One region of the Curtobacterium sp. AC268 genome, then DNA from elsewhere that is predicted to be linked to it. Evidence: predicted binding sites of a transcription regulator. Region 1 holds the regulator's gene; the other holds the start of a gene.
What was found. The regulator HrcA, encoded in region 1, represses chaperone genes, less so after heat shock. The targets are predictions, from matches to a motif close to TTNGCACTCGNNNNNNNCGAGTGCNAA.

Region 1 (15,361 bases):
TCTCGGCCTTCTCGTCGGGCTCGGCGTGGTCGAAGCCGAGCAGGTGCAGGATGCCGTGGCAGGTGAGCAGCAGCATCTCGTCGGTGCTCGAGTGCCCGGCGGTCTTCGCCTGCTCCTCGGCCACCTGCGGGCAGAGCACGATGTCGCCCAGCAACCCGGCCGGCGTGGGGTCGTCCTCGGTGCCGGGGCGCAGTTCGTCCATCGGGAAGCTCAGGACGTCCGTCGGTCCGGGCTCGTCCATCCACCGGACGTGCAGCTGCTCCATCGCGCCCTCGTCGACCAGCACGATCGCGAGCTCGGCATCGGCGTGGACGTGCATCGCGTCCAGGGCGAACGCGGCGAGCCGCTGGATCGCGGCCTCGTCCACCTCGACGCCGGACTCGTTGTTGAGCTCGATGCTCACCGGTTGCCTCCTCGGGCGTCGTTCTGGGGGTACGGGGGTCGTGCGCGGTCCTGCGGCAGGCGCCCACGGCGTTCGGCGCGGTTCGCTCCGTCGGGGTTGCCGACCGGGGCGGTGCCGCGGCCACCGGGGCGCTGCCCGGCCTGCTCGGCGAGGCGCTCCTCGTCGTAGACCGTGTACGCGTCGACGATCCGGCCGACGAGGGTGTGGCGGACCACGTCCTCGCTGCCGAGACGGGCGAAGTGGATGTCCTCGACCTGGTCGAGGATGCGCGTCACGAGCCGCAGACCGGAGACGTTGCCCGGCAGGTCGACCTGGGTGATGTCACCCGTGATGACCATCTTCGAACCGAACCCGAGCCGGGTCAGGAACATCTTCATCTGCTCGGGTGTGGTGTTCTGCGCCTCGTCGAGCACCACGAAGGAGTCGTTGAGGGTCCGGCCACGCATGTACGCCAGCGGGGCGACCTCGACGGTGCCGGCCGCCAGGAGCTTCGGGACCAGTTCCGGATCCATCATCTCGTTGAGGGCGTCGTACAGCGGGCGCAGGTACGGGTCGATCTTGTCGGTGAGCGTGCCCGGCAGGAAGCCGAGCCGCTCGCCGGCCTCGACCGCGGGACGGGTGAGGATGATCCGGTTGACCTCGCGCCGCTGGAGCGCCTGTACGGCCTTGGCCATCGCCAGGTACGTCTTGCCGGTACCGGCCGGACCGATGCCGAACGTGATGGTGTGCTCGTCGATGGCGTCGACGTAGGCACGCTGCCCGTCCGTCTTCGGGCGGACGGACTTGCCGCGGCTCGACACGATCGGGGTGCCGAAGGTGTCGGACGGCTTGCGGTCGTCGTCGAGGATGCGTGCGGACATCGGGATGTCGGACGGGCCGATCTCCTGCCCGCGCCTGACCATGCCGACGAGCTCGTCGACGAGCGCCTTCGCGCGTGCGACGTCGCGCTCGGGCCCGGTCAGCGTGACCTCGTTGCCACGGACGACGACCCGGACGCCCGGGTACTGGCGCTCGACGGTCTTGAGGAGACGGTCCTGGGGACCGAGCAGCTGCACCATGGCGATGCCGTCGACCTGGAGCGAGACGGAGACGGGCTCGTCGTCGGCGGCGGTGGGCTGTACTGGTTCGTTAACCGGCAAGGGTACCTTCCTGCAGTTCACCTGCGAGTACGTGCGCGTGCACGTGGAACACGGTCTGACCGGCGGCTTCGCCGGTGTTGAAGACGAGTCGGAACTGGCCGTCGGCGCGCTCGTCGGCGATGCGCTGCGCGGTGGCGACGACGTGGGCCAGCAGATCGGGGTCGCCCGCTGCGAGTTCGCCGACGTTCGCGTACTGCTCGGTCTTGGGGACGACGAGCACGTGGACGGGAGCCTTCGGGGCGATGTCCTCGATCGCGATCACACGGTCGTCCTCGGCGACGATGGTCGCCGGGATCTCGCGCGCGATGATCTTGGAGAAGACGCTGGGCGTGCTGCTGCTCATGGCTCCATCGTAGGACGCGCCCGACGGCGTGGTCCGGCTCACCAGCGACCCAGTCGCGCCTGCAGGACAGCGAGTGCCGCCGGTCCGGCGGTGGACGTGCGGAGCACACTGTCGCCGAGTCGGACCCGCACGGCACCCGCGGCTTCGAGCCGGTCGAGCTCCGCGCCGTCGATGCCTCCTTCGGGGCCGACGACGAGGGCGATGTCCTCGGCGTCCGTCGGGGGCTCCCAGGTGGCGAGCCGCACGGTCGCGGTCGGGTCGAGCAGGACGAGGGTGGTCCCGTCGCCGAGCGCGGACACGAGCTGTCCGGTCGTCACCAGCGGCGCGACGACGGGCACGCGCGGACGGATCGCCTGCTTCGCGGCCTCGTGCGCGATCGCGGCCCATCGGGTACGGCCCTTATCGACCTTCGCGCCGTCCCACCGGGAGACGCTGCGCGCGGCCGACCACGGCACGACCCGGTCGACCCCGATCTCGGTCGCCGCCTGCACGGCCATCTCGTCGCGACCGCCCTTGGCCAGGGCCTGCACGAGCGTCAGCGACGGGCGCGGTGCGTCCTGGTGCTCGACGGTCTCGACCGCGAGCTCGAGCGTGTCCTTGCCGAGTGCCGTCACCGGACCGGACACGACCGTGCCCCGACCGTCGGCGATCCGCAGGACCTCGCCGACCCGGACACGCGCGACGGAGACCGCGTGCCGGCCCTCGGCGCCGTCGAGCGACACCGGGTCACCGACGGCGACGCCGTCCAGCGAGTCGACGAGGTACAGCGACGCCATCAGTGGTTGAAGAACCGGTCGCGGAGCTTGCCGAACATGCCCTGCTGGAACCGGGCGAGCTGCGGGGCGGTGGTCTTGTGCGACTTCGCGAGCTGCTCGACCAGCTGCCGTTCCTTGTGGGACAGCTTGGTCGGCGTGACGACCTGCACGCCGACCCGAAGGTCGCCACGGCCGTTCCCGCGCAGCTTCGTGATGCCGCGGTCCTTGATGACGAGGACGTCGGCACTCTGCACACCGGGACGGATCTCGAGCTCGACCGGGCCGTCGAGGCCGTCGATCGTGGTGGTCGTGCCGAGGACGGCGTCGGTCATGCCGACCTCGAGCGTCGCGAGCAGGTCGTCGCCGTCACGGCTGAAGACGTCGTCGTGGCGCACGCGGATCTCGAGGTACAGGTCGCCGGACGGGCCGCCGGCCGGACCGACCTCGCCCTGGCCGGGCATCTGCAGGCGGAGACCGGAGTCGACGCCGGCGGGGACGTCCACCGGCACGGTGCGACGCGCGCGGACGCGGCCCTGACCCTGGCAGGTCGGGCAGGGGCTCGGGATGACGGTGCCGTAGCCGCGGCACGTGCCGCACGGGGCGCTCGTCACCACGTTGCCGAGGAGCGAACGGACCTGGCGCTGGATGTGCCCGGAGCCGCCGCAGATGTCGCACGTGCGCGGGCTGGTGCCCGGTGCGCAGCAGGAGCCGTGGCAGGTCTCGCACAGCACCGCCGTGTCGACCTCGACGTCCTTGTGGGTGCCGAAGACGACCTCGTCGAGGTCGACCTCGATGCGGAGCAGGGCGTCCTGGCCGCGCTCGGCACGGCTGCGCGGGCCGGATCCACGGCCGCCGCCACCGCCGCCGCCGAAGAAGGCGTCGAAGATGTCGCTGAAGCCACCGGCGCCACCGCCGAAGGGGCTGTCGGCCTGCGGCCCGGCGTCGTACCGGCGCCGCTGCTCGGGGTCGCTCAGCACGTCGTACGCGTGCGTCACGTCCTTGAAGCGCTCGGCGGCGTCGGGTGCCGGGTTCACGTCCGGGTGGAGCTCACGCGCCAGGCGGCGGTAGGCCTTCTTGATGTCGGCATCGGAGGCGTCTCGCTGGACGCCGAGGACGTCGTAGTGGTCTGCCACGTATCCCTCAGTCGGTTGGGTTCGGTCGGTTGGTCAGTGTTCGCCCAGGAGCTTGGACAGGTAGCGGGCGACGGCGCGGACGGCCGCCATGTTCGTGCCGTAGTCCATGCGGGTCGGTCCGAGGACGCCCAGGCGGGCCACCTCGCCACCGGCCAGGTAGCCGCCGGCGACGATGCTCGTGGCGTCGAGCCCGTACTCGGCGTTCTCGACGCCGATGCTGGCCGCCACCGCGATGTCGTCCACCTGCATCTCCCCGAACAACCGGAGCAGGGTGACTTGTTCCTCGATCGCTTCGAGCACCGGGAAGAGGCCGCCGGAGAAGTCCTGCTCGCTCTTCGCCAGGTTGGCCGCACCGGCCATCAGCAGGCGGTCCTGCCGGTTCGCCGCGACCTGCTCGATGAGCGTGGCGACGACGACCCCGCCGAGCGTCTGGGCGTCGGGGCGGAGCTGCTGCGGCACGGCTCGGAGCGCGGTCGGGACGTCCTGCAGCAGGAGCCCCACCGTCGCGCCGTTCACCACGGTGCGGAGTTCACCCAGCGAGTCTTCGTCGAGCGGGACGTCGGTCTCGACCACGCGCTGTTCGACGCGGGCGGTGTCGGTGATGAGCACCACCATCAACCGGGCGTCACCGAGCCGGACGAGCTCGACGTGCTGCACCCGGGCGCGCACCATCGAGGGGTACTGCACCAGGGCGACCTGGTTGGTGAGCTGGCTGAGCAGCCGGACGGTGCGCCCGAGGACCTCGTCGAGGTCGTTCGGGGCGCCGAGGAAGGTCTCGATGGCGTGCCGCTGCGCGCTGGAGAGCGGACGGGCACCCGCCAGGTGGTCCACGAAGACGCGGTACCCCTTGTCGGTCGGAACGCGCCCGGACGAGGTGTGCGGCGCGGCGATCAGCTGCTCGTCCTCGAGCAGGGCCATGTCGTTGCGGATCGTCGCGGCGCTGACCCCGAAGGCGTGCCGCTCGACGATGGTCTTCGACCCGACGGGTTCACGCGACGCCACGTAGTCGCGCACGATGGCCTTGAGGACTTCGAGGCTGCGTTCACTGACCACGAGCGCCTCCTTTCCCGATCGACCTGGCACTCGGACGTGTCGACTGCTGATCCTACGCCCGACCGCTGACGGCCCGGGACTTCCGGGCGGTCGGCCGGTACGCTTCCGCCATGACCTACGGACAGCAGCCCGACGGCCCCGGACCCGAGCAGCCCGGCGGCCAGTACGGCCACGGGCCCGGTGGCCCCCAGCAGCCCGGCGGACCGCAGTACCCCGGCGGACCGCAGTACCCCGCCGGCTACACGCCGCCCCGGCCGATGAGCCCCGAGGACCAGCGCCTGTGGGCCACGCTGACGCACATCGGCGGCATCTTCTTCAACTTCATCGCGCCGTTGGTCGCCTACCTGGTCCTCCGCGACCGCGGCGGCTTCGTCCGTGAGCACACCCGCGTCGCGCTGAACTTCCACATCACGATGGGCATCGCCTACGTGGTCGGTTCGCTCACGTCGGTGTTCGGCGTCGGGGTCCTGATCGTGCTGGCCGCGGGCATCGTGTCGCTGATCTTCAGCATCATGGCCGCGATCGCCGCGAACCAGGGCCAGTTCTACCGCTACCCGCTCTCGATCGAGTTCATCAAGCAGTAAGCGGCAAGCACTGCGCAGAGGGCAGTGCGCAGGCTCCTCAGTCGAGCAGCTCCCGCACCACCGCGTCGGCGAGCAGGCGACCCTGCAGGGTCAGGTCGATCCGTCCCCGCACCGCGGCCGCCCCGTCCACGAGTCCGCGTGCGATGAGGCCGGCGACCCGGCCACGGGCCTCCTGGCGGATCTCGCTCGTCGCGAGCTCCCCGCGGACCCGCGCCGCCAGCAGCAGTCGCTCGACGTACCGCGTCTCGTCGTCGATGGTCTCGCGGCCGGCGGCCGGCGACTCCCCCGACAGCACCCGGTTCGCGTACGCGGCCGGGTGCTTGACGTTCCACCAGCGCGTGCCGGCGACGGCGGAGTGCGCGCCGGGGCCGACGCCCCACCAGTCGTGGCCCTTCCAGTAGGACAGGTTGTGGCGACTCGCGTGCGCGTCACCGCGTGCCCAGTTCGACACCTCGTACCAGGAGTAGCCGGCGTCGCCGAGCACCTGGTCGGCGAGCTCGTACATGTCGGCGGCCAGGTCGTCGTCGGGGGCGGGGAGCTCGCCGCGGGCGACCATGCGGCCCATCGCGGTGCCGTCCTCGACGATGAGCGAGTACGCCGACACGTGGTCGGGCTCGCAGGCGATCGCGGCGTCGAGCGAGGTCCGCCAGTCGGCGAGGGACTCCCCCGGCGTCGAGTAGATGAGGTCGAGCGAGACGTCGAGTCCCTGCTGCTTCGCGAGGTCGACGACGACGGGGACCCGGAGCGGGTCGTGCGTGCGGTCGAGCGTGGCGAGCACGTGCGGCACGGCGGACTGCATGCCGAAGCTGATCCGGTTGAAGCCGCCGGCCCGCAGGGTCTCGAGCGACGCCGCGTCGACGGAGTCCGGGTTCGCCTCGGTGGTGACCTCGGCCCCGGGCAGGATGCCCCAGGTGTCGTCGATCGCACGGAGGATCATCGCCAGGTCGGACGCCGGCAGCATGGTCGGGGTACCGCCGCCGAAGAAGACGGTCGACACCGGCCGCCGCGGCACACCGGAACGGTCGAGCACGGTCGCGGCCCACTCGATCTCGCGCACGGCGTGCCCGGCGTAGTCGTCACGGCGGACGCCGCGGAGTTCCGACGCCGTGTAGGTGTTGAAGTCGCAGTAGCCGCAGCGCACGCGGCAGAACGGCACGTGCACGTACACGCCGAAGGGCACGTCACCGGCGGTGGGACCAGCCCCCGGCCCGGCAGCGGAGCCCGCCGCCGCCCACGGGGTGATCAGGCCGTCCGCTGGTGCTGGATCGGCGATCGGGAGAGCACTCGGCATGGGCTCCATTCTCCGTCATGATGGAGCCATGGAGCACCATCCCGTCCCCACCACGGTCCTGTGGGACATCGACGGCACCCTCGTGATGAACGCGTCGTCCCCGGGCAACCTCTACCACCTCGCCCTCGAGCGGGCGGTGGGCCGTGACCTCACCCTGCGGGTCGGGCACCAGCACGGCAGGACCGACGCCGGGCTCATCGCCGAGCACGTGCACGCCCACGCGTTCGAGGACACCCTGATCCCCACGGTCAGCCGGCACCTCCACGACCTGACCGCCGAACGGCACGCCTCCGGCGACCACCGCAGCCCCGTCCCCGGGGCGAAGGCGCTCCTGACCCGCTTCGCCGAACTCGGGTGGCGCAACGGCCTGCTCACCGGCAACTCCGAGTACCGCGCCCGGGTGAAGCTCACCGGCGCCGGGTTCGACGCCGACGTCTTCGACTGGGAGCACTCGTACTTCGGCGACACCGAGGTCGAGCGGGCGGGGGTCACCCTGCGCGCCGCCGCCGAACTGGTCGGCACCCGGGCGGTCATCGTCGGCGACACCCCGCGGGACGGCGAGGCCGCGGACGCCGCGGGCATCCCCTTCCTGGCCGTGGCGACGGGTGTCTACGACGTGGACGCGCTGCGGCACACGAACGCCGTGACCGTCGCACGCGACTGCCAGCAGGACGCCGCCCTCATCGAGGACGCGATCGCGGCACTCCCACCGCTCCGCTGAGGAGCAGGAGCGCGCGCGAGACCGAGGGCGCAGTCGCGAGACCGCGGGTGAGACCGCGACCGCGCGACCAGGCGCCTAGTCCCCCCGCAGCGCCGCCAGGTACTTCTCCGCCATGACCTTCTGCTGCCGCCGCACGAACGGCGCGACGAAGCGCCACTTCCGGCTCGCCGGCTGCGAGAACTGCCGGACCTGCAGCCACACCGAGCCGTCCGGGGTGCGCTCGACGACGAACGACTCCTCGCCGGAGAGCGGGTGCCCCTCGAGCGTGCCGTAGGCGAACCCCTTGCGGTCGTGCTCGTCGATGATCGACACGACGCGCACCGGTGCCAGCACGGTCTGCCCGAACGCGTGGATCGTCAGCGTCGCGCTGGTGCCCGCCGTCAGCAGCGGGGTGCCGTCGGGCGCGAACTTCTCGACCCGGGGCGTGCCGATGGACGCCGGCGCGATCGGCACACCGTCGTCGTCGAAGGTGACCGGGTTGTACCGGACCTCGTCGTCGTCGGGCTGCTCCTCGACGCGCACGCGGACCCCGCTGCGCTCCTGGATCTGCCACGTGAGCGCCTGCACGACGGCGGTCTCGAACCGCTGGTCGCCGTGTCCGATCCGCGCGCGCGACTCGGCCGGCGTGAAGCCGTCCGGCGGGTAGGTCATGAGGTCCGACGCCTGGGTCGCCCCCACCGCGCCGTACGTCAGGGCGGTCCGGTAGCTCCCGCGGATGCTCATGCCGCCATGTTACTTGGGCAGGCCGCCCCGGATCGAACCGATCTACGCTCACCTCCGTCGGATCGGCGCACCCGCCGTGCACCCCGAACTGGAGGCCCGACAACCGCCCGCCCCGGGGCTATCGTCAGCAGGTGCCCCACCCCACCCCCGTCCGTCCGCGGTCCGTCGACCGCCGGACCGCCGTCCTCGCCGCGCTCACGCTCGTCGCGTTCGGCGTGGCGGCGACCGCCCGGGTGCTGGTGGACGTGACCACGTCGGCCGCGGCGTCACCCGCCCGGTACGCCACGGTCGCGCTCGCTCCCGAGGCGTGGAACGGCTTCGACACCGCGAACGTCATCGCCGCCGTCGGGGCGAGCTGCGCCGGCGCCGGGGTGCTGCTGTTCGGTGCCGCACTGGTGTCGGCGGTGCGGCGTCAGCGCGGCCGTCGGCTGCCGCTGGTCCTCGCGGTCGTGACGCTCGCGATGGTCGTCGGCGCCGTGGTCGCCGGGGTGGCCTCCGGCGAGCAGACCGACTTCGACGCGGCTGCCCACTGGGCCATCCTGCGGACCGCACTGGCGGGACTGGCCGCTGCGAGCCTCCCGGCCCTCTGCCTGGCCGCCCTGCGGGCGCGCGCCCGCCGGACCGGCTGACCCGCGCCGAGCTTTCGCGCTCACCGACAGATCTCGGCGGCCGCAGTGCGTGAGCTGTCGCTCAGCGCGAAACGCGCTACGCGCTACTTCTTCTTCTCTTCGACGTCGCCGGAGAGCGCCGCGATGAAGGCTTCTTGCGGGACCTCGACCCGACCGATGGTCTTCATGCGCTTCTTGCCCTCCTTCTGCTTCTCGAGGAGCTTGCGCTTGCGGGTGATGTCACCGCCGTAGCACTTCGCCAGCACGTCCTTGCGCATCGCGCGGATGCTCTCGCGGGCGATGATGCGGGCGCCGATGGCGGCCTGGATCGGCACCTCGAACTGCTGGCGCGGGATGAGCTTGCGCAGCCGCTCGGTCATGAGCGTGCCGTAGGCGTACGCCTTGTCGCGGTGCACGATCGCACTGAAGGCGTCGACCTGGTCACCCTGCAGCAGGATGTCGACCTTGACGAGGTCGGCGGCCTGGTCGCCGGTGGGTTCGTAGTCGAGCGACGCGTAGCCCTGGGTCTTGCTCTTCAGCTGGTCGAAGAAGTCGAAGACGATCTCGCCGAGGGGCATCTCGTAGCGGATCTCGACGCGGTCCTCGCCGAGGTACTCCATGCCGAGCAGGGAGCCGCGGCGCTGCTGGCACAGTTCCATGATCGCGCCGACGTAGTCCTTCGGGGCCAGGATCGCGGCGCGGACCATCGGCTCGCGGACCTCGACGATGCGCCCGGTCGGGAACTCCGACGGGTTCGTGACCTCGGTCACGGCGTTGTCCTCGGTCGTGACCTCGTAGATCACGCTCGGGGCCGTGGTGATGAGGTCGAGCCCGAACTCGCGGGACAGCCGCTCGGTGATGATCTCGAGGTGCAGCAGCCCGAGGAATCCGCAGCGGAACCCGAAGCCGAGCGCCACCGAGGTCTCCGGCTCGTAGACCAGTGCGGCGTCGGAGAGCTTGAGCTTGTCGAGCGCTTCGCGGAGCACCGGGTAGTCGCTGCCGTCGATCGGGTACAGGCCCGAGAACACCATCGGCTTCGGGTCCGTGTAGCCGGGCAGCGCCTGGGTCGCGGGCTTCTGCGCACTCGTGACGGTGTCGCCGACCTTGGACTGACGGACGTCCTTCACGCCGGTGATCAGGTAGCCGACCTCGCCGACGGACAGCCCCTTGGTGGGCTTCGGCTCCGGGCTCGAGACCCCGATCTCCAGGATCTCGTGCGTCGACTTGGTCGACATCATCTGGACCTTCTCGCGGGGCGAGATGGAGCCGTCGATCATGCGGACGTAGGTGACGACGCCGCGGTAGCTGTCGTAGACCGAGTCGAAGATCATCGCGCGGGGTGCTGCCTCGGCATCGCCGACGGGGGCCGGCACGCGACGGACGACCAGGTCGAGGAGCTCCGGCACCCCGACGCCGGTCTTGCCGGACACCCGGAGGACGTCCTCGGGCTTGCCGCCGATGAGCTGCGCGAGCTCGGCCGCGTACTTGTCCGGCTCGGCCGCCGGGAGGTCGATCTTGTTGAGGACGGGGATGATCTCGAGGTCGTTCTCGAGCGCCAGGTACAGGTTCGCGAGCGTCTGCGCCTCGATGCCCTGCGCGGCGTCGACGAGCAGGATCGCGCCCTCGCACGCGGCCAGGGAGCGCGAGACCTCGTACGAGAAGTCGACGTGCCCGGGGGTGTCGATCATGTTCAGCGCGAACGTCTCACCGTCGAGTTCCCACGGCATGCGCACGGCCTGCGACTTGATCGTGATGCCTCGCTCGCGCTCGATGTCCATGCGGTCGAGGTACTGCGCACGCATCGCGCGGTCCTCGACGATGCCGGTGATCGACAGCATGCGGTCGGCCAGCGTCGACTTGCCGTGGTCGATGTGCGCGATGATGCAGAAGTTGCGGATCGCGTCGGCCGGGGTCGCTGCGGGCTCCAGCGGAGCGGATGCTTGTGGGCTCACGGTTCCTCAGGTGGGTCGGACGGTCGCAACAGTCTCCCACGCTTCACCCGCCCTGGAGGCACGGCGCGCGTCCGCCACGTGCGGGACGGACGCGGGGCGCGCCTCCGAAGCGGTGATGCGGTCGACGAGGCGGGCGTCGGCCGCCGGTCAGACGGTCGCGTGCGCCGGAGCCGGCAGGGCACCGAGGCCGCGCCGGAGGTCGTCCGCGGTGGCTGCGAGGCACACGCGGATCCACCCTTCGCCGGTGCGTCCGAAGGCGCTGCCCGGCGCGACGGCGACCCGCTCACGCTGCAGGAACCCGAGCGCCCACTCGGCGATGTCCCCGTCGGACGCGTGCGACATGTCGATCCACAGGTAGAACGCCCCGCGCGGGTCGAGGTACCGGATGCCGGCGGCGTCGAGCGTCTCCTTCGCGACCTCGAGGTTCGCGCGGTAGTGCTCCCGAGCGTCGCGCACCGCGGAGTGGTCCCCCACGATCGCCGCGAGGGCCGCGTACTGGTCGGGTTCGGCGACGCAGCTGATCATGGCCTCCTGCGTGGTCCGCATCGTCGCGCCGAGTCCCTTCGGCGTGACGAGGTAGCCCACGCGGACGCCGGTCATCGCGTACGTCTTGCTCAGTGAGAACGCCGAGAACACGCGGTCGTCCTCGTCGAGCGCCGCCAGGCTGACGTGCCGGGTGCCGTAGGTGAAGTACTCGTAGACCTCGTCGCTGATCACCCAGAGGTCGTGCCGCTTCGCGAAGGCCAGGAGCGCACGCAGGGTCTCCTCGCCGAAGACCGAGCCGAGCGGGTTCGACGGCGAGTTGACGATCAGTACCCGGGTGCGTTCGGTGACGCTCGCCTCGAGGGCCTGCAGATCGGGTTCGAACCCGTGCTGCGGCTCCAGCCGGTACGGCACCGGGGTCGCCCCGATGATGTGGGCGTTCATCGTGAAGGTCGTGTAGCCGGGGTCCGGAACGAGCACCTCGTCGCCCGGGCTCAGCGTCAGCGTCATCGCCTGGAACAGCGCCTGGGTCGCACCGATCGTCATCCAGATCTGCTCGAGGTCGGCCTCGATCCGGTTCTCACGGCGGAGCTTGTCGCGGACGGCTTCGCGGAGCGGCGCGATCCCACCGTTCGGTGTGTACCCGGTGCGGTCCTCGGTCCAGGCGCGACGGGCAGCCTCGCCGATGTGCGGCGCCACCGGGACGTCCGGCTCGCCGATCACGAGCATCGTGACGTCGGTGCCGCTCGACTGCAGCAGGGCCGCCTGCTCGAAGACCCTCCGGATGCCGGAGGCGGGCACGGTGTCGATGCGCGGTGCGAGGGAGGGCATGTCCGTCACGGTATCCGGTGCGTGTTGCCGTGGGGTTTCGGCGCGGTCGGCCGCGGGCTTCCGCCGATCCGGCGGTGTTTCGTGCTTTGGTGGCAGCCCGCTTGCCTGGTAGTGTTGGTGGCTGGCTTCCGCGTTCCCCGCCCACGGGTGGAACGCGATGCGACCAAGGGCCCCTCTACCCTGCGGTCGCGCCCACCCGTACGAGACGAGCAGGAGCAATTCATGGCGAACATCAAGTCGCAGATCAAGCGCATCAAGACCAACCTCAAGGCCACCGAGCGCAACAAGGCGTACAAGTCGGAGCTCAAGACGCACATCCGTCGTGCCAACGACGCCGTCGCCGCCGGTGACAAGGACAAGGCCGTTGCCGCCCTGGCCCTCGCGTCGAAGAAGCTCGACAAGGCCGTGAGCAAGGGTGTCATCCACAAGAACCAGGCCGCGAACCGCAAGTCGGCCATCGCGAAGAAGGTCTCGTCGCTCTGACGTCCTGACCCTTCTGGTCCGAAGGCCCCGCACCGTTGGTGCGGGGCCTTCGTCGTGTGTGGGGTGCGGGGTGCGTGCGCGGCGTGGGGTGCGTCGGGTCCGTTTCGTGAGCAGAAACGGTCGGGTCGTGATGGAACACCCGACCATTTCTGCTCACGAAGCGCCGGCCGACCGGCGCGCGAGAAGGCCGGGAGGCCCGACTCGCCTCAGCGGGCCTCGCCGCGTCGGGCGATGGTGCGGACCATGACCTCGAGCGCGTAGTGCGCGTCGCGCGAGCCACCCTTCACAGCGGTGTCCGCCTCGGCGATGCTGATGATCGCGTTCGCCAGCCCGGACTCGCTCCAGCCGGCGACGTCACGCTGCGCGCGCTGCACCTGCCACGGCGCCATCCCGAGCGCCGAGGCCGCCTGACCGCTCGGACCCCGGAAGGCGCTGACCTTCGCCATCGTGCGGATCTTGCTCGCGAAGGCGGCGACGATCGGCACGGGTGCCTCGCCGGTGGCCAGGGCGTGCCGCAGCTCGACGATCGCCGGTGCCGACCGGCCCGCGAGGGCGATGTCGGCGACCTTGAACGCGTTCGTCTCGACGCGGCCGCCGTAGTACTTGTCGACGACCTTGTCGGTGATCTCCTCGGCCTCGTCCGCCAGGAGCTGTCGGCACGCGGCGGCGAGTTCGGCGAGGTCGTCGGCGAACGCGGTCACCAGGGTCCGGACGGCGGAGGGTGCGATCCGGCGTCGTGCGGCGCGGAACTCGGCGTTCACGAAGTCGATGCGGTCGGTCTCGCGCTTGAGCTCGTCGCACAGCACCTCGACCCCGCCGCCGACACCGCTGCGGATCGTGTCGAGGAGCTTCTTGCCGCGCACGCCACCCCCGTGCCGGAGCACCAGGGTGACGTCGTCGGCGGGGGCCTGCAGGTAGGAGATCGTCTCGGTGATGAAGGCGTCGGTGCACTTCTCGACGTTCGTGACCTGCACGAGTCGCGGCTCGCCGAACAGCGACGGGCTGGCGAGGGTGGCGAGGAGCCCGGGGGCGTACTGGTCGGCTTCGAGGTCGTGCACCTCGAGCGCGGGGTCCTCGCCCTGCAGCAGGTCCTTCAGCACACCGCGGGCGCGGTCGGCGAGGAACGCTTCGGGCCCGGTGATGAGCACGACGGGTGCCGGACGGATCCCCGACCAGGGCACCTGGTCGATCTTCGCTGCGGCGCGCGCGGGCTTCTTGGCGGCCATGTGGTCCTTCCGGTGGTGCCGGCCCGGACGGTGCCGGGTCGAGTGGTGCACCGACGATCCTACGGGCGGCCGCCGACGACGAGCGCTCCGTCCACACCCGCACCTCGTCGCTGCCGGAGCGGGCGAGCACCACGGTGCCGCGCTCGTCGGTGCGGAGCGGCAGCGTGCCAGCAGCCTCGAGCATGCCGAGCGCGGACGGCGTCGGGTGCCCGTAGGTGTTGTCCGCGCCGACCCCGATGAGCCCGACCCGCGCGGCGAGCCCTCGGTAGAGCTGCGGGTCCTGGTCCGCGGAGCCGTGGTGCGCCACCTTCACGACGTCGATCGGCCCCGCCGGCAGACCACCGGCGTTGCGCAGCCGACGTTGCGACGACTCCCCCAGGTCGCCGAGGAAGACCCCGGTCAGGCACGCCGGACAGGAGTCTCCGTCCGCCGGCCCCGTGGCCAGCACGATGCTCGCGTCGTTGCCGGCGGCACGGTCGTCGCCCGGTGGCCACACCACGCGCCAGGCGAGCGGCCCGAGGGTGCCGGAGACCCGGTCGTCCGCCGTCCGGACGTCGACACCGGCACGCCGGAGGTCGTCGACCACCCGCTCGTCCGACGCACGTCCCACGGGTCCGACCAGGGCGGTCTCGACCGTGTCCGCCACAGCGCCCACCGCGCCGACGTGGTCGCGGTCGAAGTGCGTCAGGACGAGCAGGTCGATCCGGGTGACCCCGAGCAGTTCCAGGCACGCCCGGAGCCGTTCCTCGTCGTCGCCGGTGTCCACGAGCGCGACGGCGTCATCGCCGCGGAGCAGCGCTGCGTCCCCCTGCCCGACGTCGCACGCGGCGACCGACCAGTCGCCCGGTACCGATCCCCGGACGACGAACACCGGGACGGTGACCGCTGCGACACCGACCACGACCACCACCCCTGCGGCGAGCAGCAACCGTACGCCGAGCCGCCCCCGGACCAGCACGGCGACCGCGATGCAGCCGCACACCAGCACCGCGGCGGCCACACCGGGTGCGCCGGCCGGCCAGGGTGCCGACGCGTGTGGCAGGGCGGCCGCCCCGTGCGCGATGCCCCCGACGGCGGCGGCCGGGACCCATGCGACGGCCGCGAGCCCCTGCGCACCCGCCGGCCACACCGGAGCGAGACCACACGCGGCGAGCCCGATCACCGTGACGACCGGCGCGAACGGCTCCGCGAGCAGGTTCGCCGGCACCGCGTAGGTCGGGAGCGCCGCCGACAGCGGGATCGTCACCGGCCAGCAGGCCACCTGTGCGGCGACCGGGATCGCGAGTGCGGCGGCGACCGGCGGCCACACACGACGCGCCAGGAGCTCGGTGAGCGGCGGACCGAGCACCACGATCCCGCTCGTGGCGAGCACGGACAGGGCGAACGCGAACGACCGCGCGAACCACGGGTCGACCACGAGCATGCCGACCGCGGCGAGGGCGATGAGCGGGACGCCCCGCACCGGTCGACCGGCCAGGTGCACGACGAGCACCACGATCGCCATCACCGTCGCCCGGACGATCGACGGGTCGGGGCGTACGAGCACGACGAACACCAGGAGCACGCCGACGGCCGCCGCGGCCCGGGGGCCTCTCGGCAGACCACAGGCTCGACCGAGGACCACGACGAGCCC
Region 2 (15,361 bases), 2.2 Mb from region 1:
AGCGCCGCGATCACGCTCCGTGCTGCAGCGCCCCGGCTCGATCGACTGTCGGCAGCCGAGCGGACGATGCTCGCGGAGTGGCTCGACCGGATCGCCGCGGACTAGTCCTCGCGGGCGCCCGCCAGGCCGTGGTCGTGTGCGTAGACGACGAGCTGCACCCGGTCGCGCAGTGACAGCTTGCCGAGGATGCTCGAGATCTGGGTCTTCACCGTCGACTCGGTGACGTACTCCTTCGTGGCGATCTCGGCGTTCGAGAGCCCACGGGACGCCCACCCGAACACGACGCGCTCCCGCTCGGTCAGGGTCGCGAACTCCGGCGGCTGCGGTGCGGGGGCCCGCGCCACGTCGGTGCCGAACAGCTGCGCGAGGTCGTTCGGTGCGATGACCGAGCTGCCCTCGTGCACGGCCCGCACCGCGGCGAACAGGAACGGCGGCGTGGTGTCCTTGAGCAGGAACCCGCTGGCGCCGAGCCGGATCGCGGTCGCCGCCGCCGGGTCGAGCCCGAAGGTGGTGAGCACGACGACGCGGGGCAGCGGACCCGGGACGGCGCCTGAGTAGAGCTGCCGGACGGTCTCCACGCCGTCCATGCCGGCCATCCGCATGTCGAGCAGCACCACGTCGGGGCGCACCTCGGGGATGAGCGCGAGCGCTTCGGCGCCGTCGGAGGCCTCACCGACCACGCGCATGTCGTCCTGGGCGTCGAGCACCACCCGGAGCCCGGCGCGGAACAGCGCCTGGTCGTCGGTGAGCAGGATCCTGATCGGTTCGGTCATCGGACGGGTCCCCCTTGGACGTCGAACGGGATGCGGGCGCGTGCCGTGAACACGTCGTCCAGCACGGCGGCGTCGAACGACCCACCGAGGGCGCCGAGGCGCGAGTCCATGCCGTCGATCCCACGGCCCGAGCCGGCGGTGGTGCCGTCGCCGGCGACGTTCTCGACCTCGAGCACCAGGTCCGCGTTCCGCCAGGTCTCCCGCACGACGACCGGGTTGCCGGGGGCGCCGTGGCGCAGGGCGTTCGTGAGCATCTCCTGCAGCACGCGGCGGGCGGCGGTGCCGGTGTCCGGGCGCAGGGCCAGCGGGACCCCGCGCACCGTGCGGTCGACGTCGACCCCGGCGTCGCGGATACCCTGCACGATCTCCTCGAGCGAGCCCGGGCCGGTCGCCTCGGCGGAGCCGTCGATGTGCCCGAGGACCTGTCGGACCTCGACCAGGGAGCTCCGGGCGGTGCTCGCGATGGTGGCGCTGACCGCTCGGATGCGCGCCTCGTCGTCGAGGAACGGCACCGAGTCGGCCTGCGCGATGATGACCGCGAGCGAGTGGCCGACGACGTCGTGCACGTCGCGGGCGATGTCCGCGCGGATGCGTTCGGACTCGGCGACGTCGATGGCGCGGGTGGCGGTGGCCTCGGCCTCGGTGGCGACGGCCTCGGCACGCGATGCTGCGGCCTCGGCGTCGGCACGGCGCTCCGACTCGCGGTCGCGGGAGCGGAAGGCCCGGACGGCGACGCCGCCCGCCCAGACCCCGAGCAGCGCGGTCACCGGGGCGGCCATCGCCAGGAAGGCCTGGTCGCGCGGGCCGTTGATGAGCACGAGGAACCGGAAGCCGGTCGACGCCAGGTAGACCGTCGCACCCGCCCCGGCGACGACCGCGAGCACGCCCGAGGCGACGACCTCGGTGCGGGTGCCCACGACCGCGGCGGTGCCGATCACGACGAAGAGCGCCAGGTCCACCAGCGACGGGCGCTCGCCGCCGCCGACCTGGATCACCCCGAGGACGACGACCATCGCCATCGCGGCGGACGGGGAGATGCGACGCAGGGCGATCGCCACCGAGGCCGACAGCACCGCGGCGAGGCTCGCATGCTCGAGCTCGAGGTCGATGGGCAGCAGGAAGACCAACGCCGCCAGGGCCGCCCAGGCCACGTCGACGGCGATCGACCGGGTGGCGAGCGGCCGGAGGAACCTGCCCCGTTCGGTCACGAGAGCGATCCTCCCATGCCGTACCGGCGTCACGCGGGCGGGGTCATGGCCATGAGTGCGATGACGGTGGCGACCACGATCGCCGCGCAGAGCAGCAGGGTGGCGATCGTGTGCTTGGTCGAGGTCTGCATGCTCCCAGCCTGCGCAACGGGACGGCCGAGGGCATCGGGCGGTCGACCGAAGGGACTCGTCCTGCCGGGTGAACCTGCCGTCTGCGTGATCCGGCCACCTTGGACGGCCGCCCAGTGCCCCCGGCGAACCATCGGCCGTGCAATCGCTCGATCGACACGAAGGAGCACGATTTGTACTTCCACAAGCAGGAACTCCAGCACAAGGCAACGCCCGACAAGCCCGACGCGATCTACGCCCGCAAGCTGCAGGAGGTGCTCGGTGGCCAGTACGGAGAGATCTCCGTCGCGCTGCAGTACCAGTTCCAGGCGTGGAACATGCACATCCCCGGCAAGTACCGCGACATGGTGTTCGGCATCGGCGCCGAGGAGATGGGCCACGTCGAGATGCTCGCGACGATGATCGCGCAGCTGCTCGAGAAGTCCCCGCTCGGCATCACCGAGGACGCGCTGCAGGACGACCCCACGGTCGCCGCGATCGTCGGCGGCACCGACGTCCAGCACGCGATCGTCGCCGGTGCGGGCGCCCGTCCGGTGGACAGCAACGGCAACCCCTGGCAGGGCTCGTACATCACCGCCAGCGGCAACCTGCTCGCCGACTTCACGGCGAACGAGAACGCCGAGATGCAGGGTCGTGTGCAGGCCGCCCGGATCTACCACATGACCGACGACCACGGCGTGCGGGACCTGCTGTCCTTCCTCATCGCCCGCGACACCATGCACCAGAACATGTGGGCGACCGCCGCCGCCGAGCTGCGCGAGAAGGGCGTCGAGGGCTTCCCCGTGCCGAGCAACTTCCCGCAGTCGAAGGAGAACCAGGAGGTCAACTACCAGTACCTCAACTTCTCCGACGGTGCCGAGGCGAAGAACGGCCCGTGGGCGAGCGGCCCCTCGTTCGACGGCAAGGGCGAGTACTCGTACCACGACGGTCCGACCACCTCGGTCCCGATGCCCCCGCCCACGCACCCCGACGTCCGGCTCTACGGCACCACCGAGCTGCCGAACGTCGTCGAGAAGACGGCCGGCCTGGTGCAGGACAAGCTGAACAAGGAGTAGTCCCGACGGTCGCCCACGCGACCGACGGAACGACAGGAGGCCCGGCGCACGACGTGCACCGGGCCTCCTGTCCGTCAGGTGGTCACCGCGCCGACGGGGCGGACCCGCCCACGGTCATCAGCGCCCCCGTCTCGGGTTCTTCGTCGCGTGGTGCCTCGAAGATGCCCGAGTAGGCGCGGACCGCGCTCCACCCCGCGATCAGCAGGGCCGTGCCGAGGACCGCCGCGACCCAGGGCGCCAGGAGCGACTGCTCGAACAGCCGGGGCGCGGCGACCCAGGTCAGGAACGTGCCGGTCAGGCTGCCGGTGGCCCCGAGGAGCACGGCGGTGCGCCGGTCCAGGCTCGTCAGCGCGAGCGCCGCGGTGACGACGAGGACCGCGACCACCGCGTTCAGCAGGACGGACGTCATCGCTCAGCTCCTCACTCGGCGGCGGCGCCGGAACCGACCGCGAGATGCTCGGACGCGCCGCCGACGGTGACGGCGATCTTGCGCGGCTTCGCGGACTCCTTGACGGGGATCGTGACGCTCAGCACGCCGTTGTCGTACCCGGCGGTGATGCGCTCGGCGTCCAGGCCGTCGCCGAGCGTCAGCTGCCGGACGAACGTGCCGGGCTGGCGCTCACGCGTGAGCCACTGCGAGCCCTCGGGCGCGCCCAGGGTGCGCTCGGCGCGGATGGTCAGGACGGAGCCGTCCACGTCGATGTCGACGGAGCCCGGGTCGATGCCGGGCAGGTCGACGTCGAGGACGTAGTGGTCCCCGGTGCGGTACAGGTCCATCGGCATCGAGCGCGGACCAGCTGCGGTGCCGAGGAGCGAACCCGCGAGTCGGTCGAGCTCGCGGAACGGGTCGAAGTTCATCGTCATCGAAATCAACTCCTTCGTGGTTCTCGTTGAGTCCCCTCGACTCAACTGCCACCGTTTTAGCACTCGACTCTGGCGAGTGCCAAGAGATCGCTCAGAGGACGCCGAGAACTCAGCCGAGCAGGGGCGCCAGGAACGGGTCGATGACCGCCCACGTCGCGTCGGGGGCCTCGAGGTGAGGCAGGTGCCCGGCCGCCGGGACCTCGGCGAACACCGCACCCGGCACGGCCGCAGCGACCGCACGACCGTACGCCGGGGTCACGACCCGGTCGCTCGCGCCGGACACCACGAGCGTCGGCACCCGTACGGCCCCGAGTCGACCGAGCAGGCTCGGGTCGCTCATCGACCGGCCGGCGATCACCGCCATGGTCTGCCCGTTCGACCGCTGCGCCGCCCGCTGTTCCTCGGTGACGGACGCCGGGTCCTGGTACCCCCGCGCGGGATCGTGCCAGGCGACCTCGGCCAGCCCGCGGGCATCGAGGGCGAAGAAGTCGGCGATCGGTTCGCCCTCGACCACCGCACCCACCCCGTCGATGTCGACCACAGCACCGACGACCCCGGCGTACCGGTCGTCGCCAGCTGCCTGCAGGGCCATCTCGAGGGCGATCCAGCCGCCGATCGAGGACCCGACCACCACGACGTCCTGCTCTCCGGCGGTGACGAGCTGCTCGAGGTACGCGGTCGCCAGGGCCGGGACGGAGTCGATCCCGTCCGGGCGCGGGGTACCGTCCCACCCGGGGTGTGTGGGGGCGACGACGTGGAGGGTGGGTGCGAGGTGCGCGACGATCGGCGCGACGGTCCGGGGGCCGCCGCCGCCATGCAGGACGAGCGCGGTGCGGGTGTGGGTGTCGGTCATGGGTGCTCCGTATCAACATGTTTATGTACGAGTATTGATACCGTAGCACCATGCCGACCGACCTCGAAGCCCTGGGCCACGCCGTCAAGCGGGCGCAGTACCGCAACCACCGCACGATGGACGCCGCCCTCCGTGACCTCGGCGTGACGCTCGTGCAGTGGGACGCCCTGCGCGCCATCGACCGGATGCCCCACGCATCGGGGCACGACCTCGCCGTCGCGACGTTCCAGAGCGACCAGGCCTTCGGCACCCTCGCGAACCGGATGCTCGACCGCGGGCTCATCACCCGGACCGCCGGTCGGGGTCGGCGGATCGAGCACGCGATCACCGAGGACGGTCGGCGGGTGCTCGACGAGGGACACCGCATCGCCGAGGGGGTGCTCGACTCCCTGTTCGCACCGCTCGACGAGCCGCGACGAGCGGCGCTCCTGCAGCTCCTCACGACCCTGACGGGCTCCGCCGAACCGTTCGGCGCGCAAAACGTACACAGTGCGAATGGTTCGTTGAACTGACCGTTCACTTTGTGAAAGAGTTCAGCCGTCCGAAGGGGACACACGGCAAGCAAGAAAGGCGGGACACGACATGCACAGCACGTACTCCGGGATGCCTCGGACGGCACGGATCGGTGGCAGTCACACGCGCGTCGGTCTCACCGACCCGGCGATCATCGACGCCTACGTCGAGCGTCGCATCCAGGACCCCTCGCTGCTCGCCGGTCGTTCCGAACCGTCCTACGCGGACTTCTTCAGCACGCCTGCCGTTTAGCAAGGAGCGCATGACCCCATGCCGTTGACCGTCGTCCGTCGAGAGCACGTCCACCTCTACGCCCGCGAACCCGAGTCCGGGGTCGCGAAGACCGCCGTCGACGCGCTGCTCCGCCTGCAGCACGCCGAGGACCAGCAGATCGAGTCCGCCCGCATCGAGAGCGGCCTGTCGAAGAACGAGTTCCTCGCCGTCCGGTACATGCTCCAGGCACACCGGGACGGCCGCACGATGGGCCCGAAGGACCTCGCCGTGATGCTCGCCGTCTCGAACGCCTCGGTCACCAAGATCGTCGACGGGCTCGTGCAGAAGGGTCTGCTGTCCCGCACGGCGCACCCCACCGACCGTCGTGCGCAGGTGCTCGCCCCGACCGACCGGGCCGCCGACAAGATCGACGCCTCGTACGCGCGCTTCCACGCGGCCGTCGTCGAGGTGCTCGAACAACTCCCCGACACGGACAACGCCGTCCTCGCCGACTCGCTCACGAAGATCGTCGACGCGCTCGCCGCGGGCACGCCCGCGCCGGTCGACGAGTACACGGTCGACGACCAGGACTGACGCGAGCGCACCCGGCTGACGCGACCCGGCGGGTGCGACGCGACCGGATACGGACGGGAGGCCCGTGGTGCGCCCGCCACGGGCCTCCAGACCGGACGGTGGCGAGAAAACCTTCCAGCGGTAAGTTGGGTGCATGACCCACCCCGCGGACGACGCCGACGCGGCCCAGCCGCGCCGCGGCGGGTACCGCAAGGGCGCCGAGCGGCGCACGCAGATCCTCGACGAGATGATCCGCATGGTCGCGGAGCAGGGGGTCGACGCATCGTCGCTCCGCTCGGTGGCCGAAGCCCTCGGGATCACGCACGCGGCGCTCCGCCACTACTTCCCCAGTCGCGACGAACTGCTGCTCGCCGTCTACCGGGAGCACGAGGTCCGCGAGCAGGGCGCGCCCGACCGGATGAAGTCGGCGATCGGCGACATGCGCGAGAGCGCATCGCGCAACCGGGCCGTGCCGGGGCTGGTGCAGCTGTACACGACCCTCGCGGCCGACGCCGTGCAGGAGGGCCACCCGGCCACGCGCGACTTCATGCGCGAACGCTTCGCCCGCCTTCGCGCCGAACTCGCCGTGCTGATCGAGGCGGACCAGGCGAGTGGCCGGATCCGCGCAGACCTGGACCCGGTCGACCTGGCGAGCCTGAGCATCGCGGCATCCGACGGACTGCAGGTCCAGTGGCTGCTCGACCCGGACGCCGTCGACGGCGAGCGGGTGCTGCGGCTGCTCGAGCAGCTCGTCCCGCCGGTGCGCTGAGCGGCCAGGGGTACGCCCACACCGCCGGTGGCACAGCGACCGGCCGGTAGAAGGGCAGCATGACCACTTCCACGCGCACCCCGCTCGGCGTCACGCTCGTCGACGGGGGCGCCAACGTCGCCCTGTTCTCGAGCACCGCCGAGCGGGTCGAGTTCTGCACCTTCGACGACGACGGCACCGAGCACCGCACCGAGCTCCGCAACCGCACCGGCTACACCTTCCACGACGTCGTCCCCGGGGTGACCGTCGGCACCCGCTACGGCTTCCGCGTGCACGGTGCGTGGGACCCGGCGAACGGCCTCCGCCACAACGGCGCGAAGCTCCTGCTCGACCCCTACGCCACCGCGATCGACGGCGAGTACGAGTGGGGCCAGGCGCTCTTCGGTCACGACATGAACGAGCCCGAGCAGATCGACGAGACCGACTCGGCCAGCGCGATGCCCAAGTCCGTCGTCGCCGACCGGTCCTTCGACTGGGACGGTGACACCCTGCTGCGGACCCCGCTCGCCGACACCGTCGTGTACGAGGTGCACGTCAAGGGCTTCACGAAGCAGCACCCGGACGTCCCCGAGGAGATCCGCGGCACCTACGCCGGCATGGCCCACCCGGCGGCGATCAAGCACCTGACCGACCTCGGCGTCACCGCGGTGGAGCTGCTGCCGACGCACCAGTTCGTGCAGGACTCGACGCTCCTCGACAAGGGCCTCCGCAACTACTGGGGCTACAACAGCATCGGCTTCTTCGCGCCGCACGACGAGTACTCGTCCGCCGGCACCGCCGGGCAGCAGGTCGCCGAGTTCAAGGAGATGGTGAAGGCCCTGCACGCCGCGGGGCTCGAGGTCATCATGGACGTCGTCTACAACCACACCGCCGAGGGCAACCACATGGGCCCGACGCTGTCGTTCAAGGGGATCGACAACCAGTCGTACTACCGGCTGGTCGAGGGTGACGAGGCGAACTACTTCGACACCACCGGCACCGGCAACAGCCTGAACGTCGGGCACCCGGCGGCCCTCGGACTCATCATGGACTCGCTCCGCTACTGGGTCGAGGAGATGCACGTCGACGGCTTCCGGTTCGACCTGGCCACGACGCTCACCCGCCAGGACGGCGAGGCCGAGAAGCACTCCGCGTTCCTCGACATCATCCACCAGGACCCCGTGCTGCGCGAGGTCAAGATGATCGCCGAGCCGTGGGACACCGCCGGTTACCAGGTCGGCGGGTTCCCGGCCGACTGGTCCGAGTGGAACGGCAAGTACCGCGACGACCTGCGGGCCTTCTGGCGCGGCGACGAGGGCGCCCTCGGCGACGCCGTCCAGCGGGTCCTGGGCAGCCCGGACGTCTACGAGGGCTCGCGGCGCTCCCCGCTGTGCTCGATCGACTTCGTGACCGCCCACGACGGTTTCACCCTGGCCGACCTGACGATGTACGCCGACAAGCACAACGAGGCGAACGGCGAGGACAACAACGACGGCGAGAGCGACAACACCTCGTTCAACGGCGGCATCGAGGGCCCGACCGACGACGGCGCGGTGAACGACTACCGCGACCGGCAGCGCCGCAACTTCCTCGGCACCCTGCTGCTCTCCGCCGGCGTGCCGATGATCCTGGGTGGCGACGAGCTCGCCCGGTCGCAGGGCGGCAACAACAACGCGTACTGCCAGGACGACGAGATCTCGTGGTTCGACTGGGCCGCCGCCGACCAGGACCTGCTCGCCTTCACCACGGCGGCCATCGCGTTCCGTCGGCAGCACCAGGCGCTGCGTCCGGAGTGGTTCCGCACCGCGCCGGGCGACTCGGAGTCGACGGTGACCGTGCTCCGTGCCGACGCCGCCGGGTTCGAGGACGGCGACTGGGCGGACGGGGGCAACCGGGCCGTGACGCTCGTGCTGCACCAGGGCGACGACACCGTGGCCGTGCTGCTGAACGCGTCGGACACCACGGTGGAGTTCACGCTGCCGGAGCGTCCGGGTGGGGGCAGCTGGTCCCTCGGGCTGTCGAGCGACCCCGACCAGGCCGTGGTGGGCGACGCGGCGACGCTGCTCGTGCGCGACGCGTCCTTCACCGCGCTGGTCTGACGCGGGGCGGGGCTCGCGCGGTTTCGCTTGGTGAGCAGCAATGGTCGGGTCCCCGTTCGGGACCCGACCATTGCTGCTCACGAAGTGGTGCGCGTGGTGCTCGCGACGCTCCTAGGCGTTCGCGCCCGCGGTCAGCACGGCTGCCGCGGGGTCGAAGTCCTCGGGGAGCGGCGGGATCGCGTCCACGGTCGACGTGATGTCGATGGCGGAACCCGACTCGGCGGCGTCACGGATGCCGAGCAGCACGTCGAGCACGTGCAGCGCGACGGCGCCGGAGGCACGCTCGGGGCGGTCCTCGGCGATGGCGCGGGCGAGCTCGACGACACCGGTGCCACGACCCCAGGTGGAGCCGACCGCCTCGAGCGTCTCGGGCTCGTCCTGCCCGTAGCGCCAGAGCTGCGACGAGCCCTCGAACGTGTTCGGGTCCGGCAGCGAGATCGTGCCGAGCGTGCCGTTGATCTCGACGAAGCCCATGCGCGGCAGGGCGTGCTGGAACGAGAACGTCGACTGGGCGGACTGCCCGCCGGCGAACTCGATCAGGGCCGCGTGGTGCGTCGGGACCTCGACCGGGAACGTCTCGCCGGCGCGGGGGCCGGACGCGATCGTGCGACGGTCGAGCGACTTCGACGAGACGGCCTGCACGCGCGAGGCGGTGCCGAACGCGTGCACCAGGGTCGTCACGTAGTACGGGCCCATGTCGAACAGGGGGCCGGCACCGGTGGCGAACAGGAAGTCCGGGTTCGGGTGCCACGCCTCGGGCCCGGGGACGTGGAACAGCGTCGTCGCGGAGAGCGGCTCGCCGATGTCACCGCGGGCGATGGCCCGGAGCGCCGTCTGGATGCCCGCGCCGAGCACGGTGTCCGGAGCGGTCGCGACACGCAGGCCCTTGGCCTTCGCCGACTCGAGCACCGCGGCGGCCGACGCGTGGTCGGTCGCGATCGGCTTCTCGCTCCAGACGTGCTTGCCGGCGTCGATGATCTGCTGGTCGACCTCGGCGTGTGCGGCCGGGATCGTCAGGTTGATCACGATCGAGATGTCGTCGCGGGCGAGGAGTTCCTCGACCGATCCCGACGAGGCGACGCCGTACGAAGCGGCCTGCTCAGCGGCACGCTCGAGCAGCACGTCGGCGACGAAGCGGACCTCGACGTCGGCGAACTTGGTCAGGTTCTCGAGGTACTGCGTGGAGATGTTGCCGGCACCGATGATGCCGATCCCGACACGGCTCACTTGTCGTTGTCCTTGAGCCAGGTGAGGGACTCGGTGATGCCCTCGAAGACGTCGCCCTTGTACGCGTCGAACTCGACCACGCGGATCGCCTGCGGTGCGGCGGCGAGGATCGCGGTCACGTCGACGTCGCCCTGACCGGCCGGCGTCTGGTTCTCGAAGGCGCGCTGCAGCGCCTCGGGCACGATGAGGGCGCTCTCGGACGAGGGCAGCGCGGTGCGGATGTCACCGTCGACCTTGCCGTCCTTGACGTGGATCGCGACGACGCGGTCGCCCAGGCCCTTGAGCACGGCAGGGGCGTCGGCGCCACCGACGGTCGCCCAGAAGGTGTCGACCTCGAGGACGGTCTCCGGCGACAGCTGCGACACGAACAGGTCGTAGACGGTGCGGCCGTCGACCTTGTTCGTGAACTCCCACTGGTGGTTGTGGTACCCGAACTGCAGGCCACGGCCGGCGGCCTCGGCGGTCAGCTCGTTGACGCGCTCGGCGATCTTCGCGACGTCGTCGGCGGTCTGCCAGCGGTCGGTCGGGATGAACGGGTCGATGACGGTGCGGATGCCGAGGCGCTCGGCGGCGTCCCAGATCGGCGCGGTGTCCTCGGCGTCGATCACGGCGACGTGGCCGGACGGAGCCTTGAGGCCGGTGGCCGCGAACGCACGCTCGAGGTCGGTGGCGCGCTCGACGAACGCGTAGGGCTCGACGTTCTCGTACCCGATCTCGGCGACACGGGCGATGGCCTTGTCGAGGTCTTCGGCGATGGCGTCGCGCAGCGAGTACAGCTGCACAGAAGTGGTGGGCATTGCAGAGGCTCCTTCGATCCTGTCTGGGTGTCGCGGCCCGTCGAGGAGCGATGCTCCGCGGCGAGATCGATGACGACGCTACCCCAAAAACCACCCGGTGTGTAGTTTTTGCTGCCCCGTGTGACGCGGCCGGTGTTGCAGACAACACGTGTCGATGTATGCTCGCGTCGGAAAAACCTTGTCAGGCAAGGTTTTCATCGACTCAAGGAGGCGTCATGAGCACACCCGAACCCGGCAGCCCGGCACTGCTCAACCCGGAAGAGGGCATCACCCAGCCCGTCAGCACGGTCAAGGTGGGCATCGGCTACCAGATCGCCCTGTTCCTCGGGCAGTTCGGCCTCTTCGTCGCGCTCATGGCGCCCGTCTACGTGAGCATGCAGCTCAAGGCGCAGGCCCTGGTCGGCGACGACGCTGCGAACGTCATCGGCTCGGTGCTGCCGATCGGCGCGTTCGGTGCGCTCATCATGAACCCCCTCGCGGGTGCCCTGTCCGACCGCACCCGCACGCGCTGGGGTCGTCGTCGCCCCTGGCTGCTCAGCGGTGTCGTGGTCTTCGCGATCGCCCTCGCCTGGATCGCCTACTCGCCGGACGTCCTCAACCTGACGCTGGCCTGGCTGCTCGCCCAGCTCGCCGCGAACGCCACGCTCGCCACCCTGCTCGCGAGCTTCGCCGACAACGTGCCGCAGCTGCAGCGCGGCCGGTCCTCGAGCATCATCGCGCTCGCGCAGAACATCGCCGTGCTCGCCGGCACCTACCTGTCGGTCTTCTTCGTCGCGAACCTGCCCGTGCTGTTCATCGCGCCCGGCATCCTGGCGATCATCCTGGTCGCCGTGTACGCCGTCGTCGCGCGGGACGACCTGCCGACCTACAAGCTCAAGAAGTTCACGTTCCTGAACCTCATCGCGTCGTTCTGGACGAACCCGGTCAAGAACCCGGACTTCGCGTTCGCGTGGTGGTCGCGCTTCCTCATCATCTTCGCGACCTTCATGTTCACGACGTACCGCCTGCTCTACATGGAGCAGCACCTCGGCATCGAGAGCGCGAAGGAGGCGACGGCCGCCGTCGCCTTCGGTGTGCTGCTCTACACGATCGCGCTGCTCGTCAGTGCGGCGCTGTCCGGCTGGGCCTCGGACAAGCTCGGTCGCCGCAAGGTGTTCGTCGGCGGCTCCACGGCGATGTTCGCGGTCGGACTCATCGTGCTGGCGCACGCCGACACGGTCAACGGCTTCTACGTCGCCGAGGTCATCATGGGCTTCGCGTACGGCATCTACTCCGCGATCGACACCGCACTCGTCGTCGACGTCCTGCCGAACGCCGACCGTCCCGGCAAGGACCTCGGCGTCATCAACATCGCCAACGCCCTGCCGCAGTCGCTCGCCCCGGCCGTCGCACTGTTCTTCCTGAAGATCGGGTCCGGGGACGCCGCCGACAACTACACGCTCATGTGCTGGGCCGCCGGCGCGATCGCCATCATCGGCGCACTCGTCGTCATCCCCATCAAGCGGGTGCGGTAGCGCCCGTCGCGCAACGCGACAAGAGGAGGACGGGCGCGGCACGCTCAGCGGTGTCGCGCCAGCGACACGCGGGCCGCGCCGACCGAGCCTGCGAGGGAGGGGGTGGCGACGCCGCCACGGGCCTCCCGTCCGTCTGCCTGGTTGCGTCAGCGGGCCCCGATAGCGTGATCCACATGCTCGCCGCCGCCCCAGCCCCCTTCGACACCCCCGCCGGCCGCATCGTCGGGACGGTCGACGGCGACGTGGTGCGGGTGCTCGGGATCCCGTACGCGCAGGCCGAACGGTTCGCCCCGCCGCAGCCGATGCCACCGTTCGTGGGCGAGCTGCACGCGTCGACCCCGTCGCCGGTCGCACCGCAGCCGCACGAGGAGTTCGTCGACCTGCTGCTCAACCCGATCCAGGGCATCGAGGTCGACGAGCACTGCCAGCGGCTCTCGATCACGCTGCCCGCCGACGTCCGTCCGGGCGAACAGCTGCCGGTGATGGTCTGGATCCACGGCGGATCGTACGTCATCGGCGGTGGCGACCTGCCGATCTACGACGCCCGCGACCTGGTGACCGAGCAGCGCGTGATCGTGGTGTCGGTCACGTTCCGGCTCGGCGTGCTCGGGTTCCTCGGTGACGGCGAGACGATCCCGGCGAACCTCGGGCTCCTCGACCTGGTCGAGTCGCTGCGCTGGGTGCGCGCGAACATCGCTTCGTTCGGCGGCGACCCCGACCTGGTCACCGTCTTCGGGCAGTCGGCCGGCGGGGACGCAGCTGCGCACCTGATGATCAGTGCCGGCGCCGAAGGGCTCTTCCGCCGCGCGATCATCCAGAGCGCGCCGCTCGGGCTGTCCCGTCGTCGGACCCGGATGAACCGCGCGATGGTCCGGGCGGTCGGCACCGTGCACGCCGACACCCCGCTCGAGGACCTGCTCGACCGGCAGGCGCTCGGCACCCGGGCGGCTGCGCCGTACGGGCTCGCCGCCGGCATGCCGTTCGGCACCCAGTACGGGTTCGCGCCGCTGCCCGCCGAGCGCGACCTCGACGCCGCGTGGAGCCGGGTCGCGCCCGACGTCGACGTCCTGATCGGGTCCGGTTCGGACGAGGCCGGCATGTACGTGCCGCTCGTACCCGGGCTGCGTCGGGTCACCCGGTCGCGAGTGCTGCGGTCGGCCCTGCGGTGGTGGGTCGTGCGCCCGCTGTCCGATGTCATCTACGGGCGCGACGCCCGACGGTTCACCGAACGGCACCGACGCGCCGGCGGCCGGTCGACCTCCTACCGACTGCACCGCGGTGTCACGAGCGCCCCGACCGGAGCCGTGCACATGAGCGACCTGCCGCTGCTGCTCGGTGGCCGCGAGGCCTGGGCCGGCACCCGGTTCGTCCCCGAACGCGACTGGCCCGAGGTCGAGCGCCGCGGCCGGGCCTTCCGGGCGATCTGGGCCGACTTCGCCCGCACCGGCGAGGTCCGGGCCCCCGATGACGAGACGCTGACGTTCGACCGCGGCTGACCGGGAGCCGGTGACGGTGGCTGCGCCCCCTGAACTGGCGGTCGCGGGCCGCTGACCGGCCCCGCACAATCGTCAGCATGCCCACGACCGACGTCGACCTCCGCGCACGCATCGTCGCCGGGGCGATCAGTGCCTACCGAGCCGGGGACTTCCACCGCGTCGGGCCCGACGAGGTCGCCGAGCACGCCGGGGTCACGGCCGACGAGTTCCACCGGGCATACCCGATGTGGGAACTGCTGGTGGTCGCGGTCATGGACAAGTGGAACAACGGCAGCCGACGCGAGCTCTGGCCGATCGCAGAGCTGGACGGCACGGTCGCCTACCTGCGAGCCCGGCTCGCCGCGGGCGTCGAGGACCCGGCCCTCGTGCGACTCCGGGTCGCCGTGCTCAGCGCCGCCTCGAACCCCGACCACCCGGCCGCCGGGTGGTTCCGCACGCAGTACACGCGGGCGTTCGAGGACGTCACCCTCGCCCTGGTCCGTGACGTCGTCGCCGGCCGGGAGTCCCGTGGCGCCTCGCCCCGGCACGCCGCCGAGCAGCTCATGGCGCTGTACGAGGGGCTCCAGCTGCAGTCCGTCATCCGCGACGACGGGGAGCCGCTCAGCGCTTTCGACCGGGCGGCCGCCCGGATGCGCGTGGGCTGGGCGGCGGCACGCGCCGACGCCTGATCCGGGTCGGGCGAGCACGTCGGGTCCGGGGCCTTGCGCGGCGAGCGGTCACGACTCCCCGCGCGTGCAGTGTCGCGTGGTCACGTTCCGTCGTCTGGCGGTGCCGCAAGCAACGGTCTGTGACCGCTCGGCGGGCAGCCATCGGGGTGTCCTGACCGCGCGCCGGCGTGGACGTCCCGACGGTACGCCGGACGGCCGGGAGGCCCGTGGCGGCGGCGACTCGCGCCTCCCGGCCCGCGGGGTGGTCGCGACACACCGCACGGGCTGCGTCGCGTGGTCACGTTCCGTCGTCCGCGGGCGTCGGGGCCGACGGTCTGTGACCGCTCGGCGTGCGGGCCGCGGGGGTCGTGACCGGTCGGTGGCCTGGTGGAGCGTCCGCCCCACCCCGGTCCACGGCCTGGAGGCCCGGCGCGGCTGGCAGACGTCGGTGCACCCACCTGGCATGGTCGGCCCATGGAGTACACGGACTACGACACCCGGCTCGCCGCCTACGGCGTGATCACGGACGGTGACCGCGTGCTCCTGGCGAAGCTGCGTCACCCCGATGCGGGCACGTGGACGCTGCCGGGCGGCGGGGTCGAGTTCGACGAGACCGTCGAGCAGGCCGTCGTGCGCGAGATCCGCGAGGAGA

Region 2: a site for HrcA is predicted at 4,086-4,112, ahead of ACZZ9K_RS10995 (Hsp20/alpha crystallin family protein). Genes of this name have one in related genera too.

The regions. Positions count from the first base shown of each region.
Region 1 covers NZ_OZ409878.1:126,610-141,970, reverse strand. Annotated here, with positions in the region: gene ybeY (rRNA maturation RNase YbeY) at 1-403, opposite strand, end outside; gene ACZZ9K_RS00640 (PhoH family protein) at 400-1,542, opposite strand; gene ACZZ9K_RS00635 (histidine triad nucleotide-binding protein) at 1,532-1,885, opposite strand; gene ACZZ9K_RS00630 (16S rRNA (uracil(1498)-N(3))-methyltransferase) at 1,924-2,661, opposite strand; gene dnaJ (molecular chaperone DnaJ) at 2,661-3,773, opposite strand; gene hrcA (heat-inducible transcriptional repressor HrcA) at 3,807-4,826, opposite strand; gene ACZZ9K_RS00615 (DUF4870 domain-containing protein) at 4,937-5,410, shown strand; gene hemW (radical SAM family heme chaperone HemW) at 5,448-6,701, opposite strand; gene ACZZ9K_RS00605 (HAD family hydrolase) at 6,730-7,422, shown strand; gene ACZZ9K_RS00600 (DUF1990 family protein) at 7,498-8,145, opposite strand; gene ACZZ9K_RS00595 (hypothetical protein) at 8,277-8,774, shown strand; gene lepA (translation elongation factor 4) at 8,858-10,705, opposite strand; gene ACZZ9K_RS00585 (pyridoxal phosphate-dependent aminotransferase) at 10,853-12,019, opposite strand; gene rpsT (30S ribosomal protein S20) at 12,242-12,502, shown strand; gene holA (DNA polymerase III subunit delta) at 12,709-13,728, opposite strand; partial or broken gene ACZZ9K_RS00570 (ComEC/Rec2 family competence protein) at 14,351-15,361, opposite strand, start outside.
Region 2 covers NZ_OZ409878.1:2,310,200-2,325,560, forward strand. Annotated here, with positions in the region: gene ACZZ9K_RS10970 (TetR/AcrR family transcriptional regulator) at 1-105, shown strand, start outside; gene ACZZ9K_RS10975 (response regulator) at 102-773, opposite strand; gene ACZZ9K_RS10980 (sensor histidine kinase) at 770-1,981, opposite strand; gene ACZZ9K_RS10985 (manganese catalase) at 2,284-3,165, shown strand; gene ACZZ9K_RS10990 (hypothetical protein) at 3,248-3,574, opposite strand; gene ACZZ9K_RS10995 (Hsp20/alpha crystallin family protein) at 3,586-4,029, opposite strand; gene ACZZ9K_RS11000 (alpha/beta fold hydrolase) at 4,139-4,882, opposite strand; gene ACZZ9K_RS11005 (MarR family winged helix-turn-helix transcriptional regulator) at 4,933-5,394, shown strand; gene ACZZ9K_RS11010 (hypothetical protein) at 5,465-5,647, shown strand; gene ACZZ9K_RS11015 (MarR family winged helix-turn-helix transcriptional regulator) at 5,666-6,202, shown strand; gene ACZZ9K_RS11020 (TetR/AcrR family transcriptional regulator) at 6,336-6,950, shown strand; gene glgX (glycogen debranching protein GlgX) at 7,010-9,028, shown strand; gene ACZZ9K_RS11030 (Gfo/Idh/MocA family protein) at 9,140-10,255, opposite strand; gene ACZZ9K_RS11035 (sugar phosphate isomerase/epimerase family protein) at 10,252-11,052, opposite strand; gene ACZZ9K_RS11040 (MFS transporter) at 11,268-12,566, shown strand; gene ACZZ9K_RS11045 (carboxylesterase family protein) at 12,740-14,062, shown strand; gene ACZZ9K_RS11050 (TetR/AcrR family transcriptional regulator) at 14,140-14,730, shown strand; gene ACZZ9K_RS11055 (NUDIX hydrolase) at 15,184-15,361, shown strand, end outside.